One region of the Clostridium chauvoei genome, then DNA from elsewhere that is predicted to be linked to it. Evidence: a T-box and tRNA genes for the amino acid it is inferred to sense, from the RefSeq annotation. Region 1 holds a T-box; the other holds one or more tRNA genes.
What was found. A T-box is a leader RNA that pairs with one kind of tRNA and senses whether it is charged. The one in region 1 lies ahead of ileS (isoleucine--tRNA ligase), so its partner is inferred to be a tRNA-Ile.
Positions count from the first base shown of each region.

Region 2: it has a tRNA-Ile gene. The T-box ahead of ileS (isoleucine--tRNA ligase) is inferred to sense a tRNA for this amino acid. The anticodon was not compared.

Region 1 is NZ_CP018624.1:2,521,405-2,524,834, reverse strand. It holds gene BTM21_RS11940 (class I SAM-dependent rRNA methyltransferase) at 1-130, opposite strand, end outside; gene BTM21_RS11935 (hypothetical protein) at 251-541, shown strand; gene BTM21_RS11930 ((2Fe-2S)-binding protein) at 625-843, opposite strand; T-box leader at 1,177-1,420, shown strand; gene ileS (isoleucine--tRNA ligase) at 1,595-3,430, shown strand, end outside.
Region 2 is NZ_CP018624.1:121,329-124,758, reverse strand. It holds rRNA gene BTM21_RS00645 (23S ribosomal RNA) at 1-1,719, opposite strand, end outside; tRNA gene BTM21_RS00640 (tRNA-Ile) at 1,848-1,924, opposite strand; rRNA gene BTM21_RS00635 (16S ribosomal RNA) at 2,027-3,430, opposite strand, start outside.

The DNA.
Region 1 (3,430 bases):
CATATACTTCTACTATATCACCATTTTGGTATTCACCATCATATTCATTTATCTCATCAGTATATATCCAAGGACGACCATTTTCAGCCTTTTTATGTTTTCCTTTATGTAAATAAAACTTACTTGCCATATGTAAACAGCTCCTTATAATTTAATTCTTTAAAATTATAACATACTAAAAATTTAATTCTAGATATAATGTAAAAGAAATATATTAATAGTAATAAATAATGTATTAGGGGATAGGAATTTGATATTTAAAGCTGTAACAATACCAACGCCAACTAGGGTAAAGAGATATATTAAGGAACATGCAACAAAAGAAAGGGTATGTATATATTCTTTAATAGGATTAGGGGGTGGAATTATAGGTTTAAGTGATTTTCCAGCAAAGAAACTTGTTATAGGTGTACTTATATATTATGGAGTAGCATATGAAATTATAGAAAAATCAGAAGGTATAATAAATGATCCTATATTTATAGAGATTATGATGAAAAATCAATATATAGGTTATGGAATGCCAACAAAACTATTTTAAAGAGTAAAACCACCTATTTAAATAACAGGTGGTTTTGGGGAGATATAATCTTGTATAAACTAATACAATTTGGGGGAACTGTATTAGCGGTTTTCTAGATGCTTTTCAATTAACTTTTCAATTGTCGGGGTACATCTATAACCTCTGCATCCGCCGGTACAAGCTCCAGTTGCTTTGGATACTTCCTCTACGGTATGAGCACCGGCTTTGATTGCATCTTTTATTTTGGATCTTGGTATTGCCTTGCAAGTACAAACTTTTGTAATCTTATCAAGGACTTGTTCGTTTAAATTATTTTCCATATAAGTATTCCTCCTATAAATTATAAAGTTACTGAATTAAAAAACAGTAAAACATTATTAAAAGAGTAAATTCTAAGAACTAATGATTCATTAGAAACTGACTACGGAAAATAAAGGGGATAAAAAATAATTGACGTTTATTTTTTATAAGTGTATTATATAATTTAGGAAAATAAAAGTCAATACTAATTAATAAAAACTATTAGGTAGTTAGTTATCTTTGGAATACTTATTGTTCACTATATATTATTGAACAAAAAAATTTTTTATATTCAATAATATTACCTTTTATATTGCGAATGTTTGTAGTAAAATAAATATATTATTAAAAGTAAAAAAACTATGATTAGGAAAAGTACTTATATTTTATTCTTTAAGAGAGTGGCTGGTTGGTGTGAAGTCATAGAAAAATTTAAGGAAAATCACCTAGGAGTTGAAAGCTGAAAGGAAATTTCTTATTAAGCTTATCCGTTAGCCTGCGTTAAAGGATAGGGTATGTTAGTACTCGAAAGAAAAGTCTTATTTTTATATAAGAATTTAACCATGGGTGGTATAGCGAATTCACTTCGTCCTATTAGGGCGAAGTTTTTTTATAAAAAAATATGAATAATTAATAATTAATAGTGAATAATTAAGGAAGAATATGAAGTAATTTCTTAAATTATTACTTTTAGAACTCCCTTGGAGTTTTATAAAAATTATTAATTATTAAGGACTAATTATTAATTACAATAAGAAGGGAGATTTGTATATGTACAAAAAGGTTGAATTACCAAAAGGTTTTGTTGGCATGGAAAAGAATGTTGCAGAACTTTGGAAAGAGAATAACGTAATAAAGAAAAACTTTGATATGAATCAAGATGGTGAATATTTCACTTTCTATGATGGTCCTCCAACTGCTAATGGAAGACCTCACGTAGGTCATATATTAACAAGAGTTATGAAGGATATAATCCCAAGATATAAAGTTATGAAGGGATACAAGGTTATAAGAAAAGCTGGATGGGATACACATGGACTTCCAGTTGAGCTTGAAATAGAAAAGAAACTTGGAATTTCAGGAAAACCTCAAATAGAAGAATATGGTGTTGAAAAGTTCGTTACAGAATGTAAGGAAAGTGTATTCACATATGTAAACATGTGGGAAAAAATGACTGAACAAATAGGATATTGGGTAGACATGGATGATCCATATGTAACATATCATAACCCATACATAGAATCAGTATGGTGGGCTTTAAAACAAATGTGGGATAAAGAACTTTTATATAAAGGTCATAAAACTATGCCATATTGTCCTAGATGTGGAACAGGTCTTTCTTCACATGAAGTTTCACAAGGATATAAAGATGTTAAAGATTTAACTGCAGTTGCTAAGTTTAAAGTTAAGGGTGAAGATAACAAGTATATACTTGCATGGACAACAACACCTTGGACATTACCTTCAAATGTAGCGTTATGTATAAATAAAAAATATGATTATATAGAAGCTAAAGTAGAAGATGAAATATATGTTTTAGCAAAAGAATTAGCACCAAAGGTATTAGGTGAAGATTATGAAGTAATCAGAGAATTCAAGGGGGAAGAGCTTCTAGGAACTGAATATGAACAACTACTTCCATTCCATACTCCAGAAGGAAAAGCATTTGTTGTAATTCATGGTGACTTTGTAACTTTATCAGATGGTACAGGTATAGTTCATATAGCGCCTGCATATGGTGAAGATGATAACTTAGTAGCTAAGAAAAATGGTTTAGCTTTCATAAATTTAGTTGATTTAGCAGGTAAATTTACAGAAGAAGTTACTCCTTGGGCTGGTAAGTTCGTTAAAAAGTGTGATGAAAGTATTGTTAACTATTTAAAAGAACAAAATAAGTTATTTAAATCAGAAAAACATACTCACTCATACCCACATTGTTGGAGATGTAACACACCACTTCTTTATTATCCAAAGGAAAGCTGGTTTGTTGCAATGACTACTTTAAGAGATAAGTTATTAGAAAACAACAATAAAATTAATTGGTATCCAGATAACATAAGAACAGGTAGATTCGGTAATTTCCTAGAAAATGTTATTGACTGGGGTATTTCAAGAGATAGATATTGGGGTACACCACTTCCAATTTGGGAATGTGAATGTGGCCACAGAGAATGTATAGGTAGTATTGAAGAGTTAAAAACTAAGGGAATTAATGTTCCAGATGACATAGAGCTACACAAACCTTATATAGATAATGTTCATTTAAAATGTGAAAAGTGTGGAAAGGAAATGACTAGAACAACAGAAGTTATAGACTGTTGGTTTGATTCAGGATCAATGCCATTTGCTCAATTACACTATCCATTTGAAAATAAAGAGTTATTTGATAAGAATTTCCCAGCTCAATTTATATCAGAAGCAGTAGACCAAACTAGAGGATGGTTCTATACATTATTAGCTATTTCAACAGCTATATTTGATAGAAACCCATTTGAAAATTGTATAGTATTAGGTCACGTTCTTGATAAGAAGGGCTTAAAAATGTCAAAATCAAAGGGAAATGTAGTAGATCCATTTGAGGTATTAGATGCACAAGGAGCTGATGCT
Region 2 (3,430 bases), 470 kb from region 1:
GGGGTCAATTTGCCTAGTTCCTTAACTGCAATTCTTCCGCTGGTCTTAGGATTCTCTCCTCATCTACCTGTGTCGGTTTGCGGTACGGGCACTACTTCTCTCTCTAGATGCTTTTCTTGGAAGCATGGAATCAGATACTTCAGCCTTTTGGCCTTCCCCATCACGCCTCAGAATTGTTGAAACGGATTTGCCTGTTTCAACTCCCTAAACGCTTAGACTAGCATTTCCAATCGCTAGCACATCCTATCCTTCTCCGTCACACCATCGATAATAACGATTGTAGTGGTATCGGAATATCAACCGATTGTCCATCGCCTACGCCTATCGGCCTCGGCTTAGGTCCCGACTAACCCTGGGCGGACGAGCCTTCCCCAGGAAACCTTAGATTTTCGACCTGTGAGATTCTCACTCACATCTCGCTACTAATGCCAACATTCTCACTCGTAATCAGTCCACCGCTCCTTACGGTACGACTTCAGCCCGATTACGACGCTCCTCTACCGCTCATCTTACGATGAGCCCGTAGCTTCGGTGGTAAGTTTGAGCCCCGGACATTTTCGGCGCAGGATCTCTCGACTAGTGAGCTATTACGCACTCTTTCAATGAGTGGCTGCTTCTAAGCCAACATCCTAGTTGTCTTAGAAATCCCACATCCTTTTCCACTTAACTTACACTTTGGGACCTTAGCTGACGATCTGGGCTTTTTCCCTTTTGACCACGGATCTTATCATTCGTAGTCTGACTGCCGGACTAATAGTATATGGCATTCGGAGTTTGATAAGGTTCGGTAAGCGATACGCCCCCTAGCCCATTCAGTGCTCTACCTCCATTACTCATATCCGACGCTAGCCCTAAAGCTATTTCGAGGAGAACCAGCTATCTCCGAGTTCGATTGGAATTTCTCCGCTATCCACAGCTCATCCCATGCTTTTTCAACAGCAACGTGGTTCGGTCCTCCACGGGGTTTTACCCCCGCTTCAACCTGGCCATGGATAGGTCACCCGGTTTCGGGTCTACGGCATGCAACTAGTCGCCCTATTAAGACTCGGTTTCCCTTCGGCTCCGTACCTTAAGTACTTAACCTTGCTACATACCGTAACTCGTTGGCTCGTTCTACAAAAAGCACGTCATCACACTCATATGGTGCTCTGACCGGTTGTAGGCACACGGTTTCAGGTTCTATTTCACTCCCCTCCCGGGGTTCTTTTCACCTTTCCCTCACGGTACTGCTTCACTATCGGTCATCAGGTAGTATTTAGCCTTGGGAGGTGGTCCTCCCTGCTTCCCACAAGGTTTCACGTGTCTCGTGGTACTCTGGATCAGAACTCTAAACCTTTCTGTTTTACCTACGTGGCTATTACACTCTATGGCCTAACTTTCCAATTATTTTCGGTTACAAATTAGTTTATTTAATGTTCTGTCCGCAACCCCAGAGATAAATCTCTGGTTTGGGCTCTTTCCCTTTCGCTCGCCGCTACTCAGAAAATCGATTTTTCTTTCTCTTCCTCTAGGTACTTAGATGTTTCAGTTCCCTAGGTTTACCTTCCTGTAACTATTTATTCATTACAGGATACATGGGGTTTCCCATGTGAGTTCCCTCATTCGGAAATCTCCGGATCACTGGCTATGTGCGCCTACCCGAAGCTTATCGCAGCTTATCACGTCCTTCATCGGCTCCTGATGCCAAGGCATTCACCATGCGCCCTTTGTAGCTTGACCTTTACGGTTCTCTTTTTACAAAGAGTCAATTTATATCACAAAGAATATTTTTCTTGGCTTGTTGTCACTTCTCAATTAACATTTGTTAATAAAGTTGTTTTAATTCATGTGCAATTTTCAAAGAACAATGGTGGGTCTAAATGGACTCGAACCATCGACCTCACGCTTATCAGGCGTGCGCTCTAACCAGCTGAGCTATAGACCCATACTCTTGAAGGAAAAATCCCTCAAAATTGAACAGAAGTTAAGATAACGTTTCTTTTGAAATATACTAGTTAATCATCTTGTTAACTAGATTTCTCCATAGAAAGGAGGTGATCCAGCCGCAGGTTCTCCTACGGCTACCTTGTTACGACTTCACCCCAATCGCTGACCCTACCTTAGGTCGCTGCCTCCTTGCGGTTAGCTCACGAACTTTGGGTATTGCCAACTCTCATGGTGTGACGGGCGGTGTGTACAAGGCCCGGGAACGTATTCACCGCGACATGCTGATTCGCGATTACTAGCAACTCCAGCTTCATGTAGGCGAGTTTCAGCCTACAATCCGAACTGAGACAAGTTTTATAGTTTAGCTCCACCTCGCGGTATTGCATCTCGTTGTACTTGCCATTGTAGCACGTGTGTAGCCCTAGACATAAGGGGCATGATGATTTGACGTCATCCCCACCTTCCTCCCGGTTAACCCGGGCAGTCTCGCTAGAGTGCTCAACTAAATGGTAGCAACTAACAATAAGGGTTGCGCTCGTTGCGGGACTTAACCCAACATCTCACGACACGAGCTGACGACAACCATGCACCACCTGTCATCCTGTCTCCGAAGAGACTTCCTCGATTAAGAGTAATGCAGGAGATGTCAAGTCTAGGTAAGGTTCTTCGCGTTGCTTCGAATTAAACCACATGCTCCGCTGCTTGTGCGGGCCCCCGTCAATTCCTTTGAGTTTTAATCTTGCGACCGTACTCCCCAGGCGGGATACTTAATGTGTTAACGGCGGCACGGAAGGAGTTGATACCTCCCACACCTAGTATCCATCGTTTACGGCGTGGACTACCAGGGTATCTAATCCTGTTTGCTCCCCACGCTTTCGAGCCTCAGCGTCAGTTACAGTCCAGAGAGTCGCCTTCGCCACTGGTGTTCTTCCTAATCTCTACGCATTTCACCGCTACACTAGGAATTCCACTCTCCTCTCCTGCACTCTAGACTTCCAGTTTGAAATGCAGCACCCAAGTTGAGCCCGGGTATTTCACATCTCACTTAAAAGTCCGCCTACGCTCCCTTTACGCCCAGTAAATCCGGACAACGCTCGCCACCTACGTATTACCGCGGCTGCTGGCACGTAGTTAGCCGTGGCTTCCTCCTCAGGTACCGTCATTATCGTCCCTGAAGACAGAGCTTTACGATCCGAAAACCTTCATCACTCACGCGGCGTTGCTGCATCAGGGTTTCCCCCATTGTGCAATATTCCCCACTGCTGCCTCCCGTAGGAGTCTGGGCCGTGTCTCAGTCCCAATGTGGCCGATCACCCTCTCAGGTCGGCTACGCATCGTCGCCTTGGTGAGCCGTTACCTCACCAACTAGCTAATGCGCCGCGGGCCCATCTTGTAGCGGATTGCTCCTTTAATTACTGCTCCATGCGAAGCTGCAATATTATGCGGTATTAATCTTCCTTTCGGAAGGCTATTCCCCTCTACAAGGCAGGTTGCCCACGTGTTA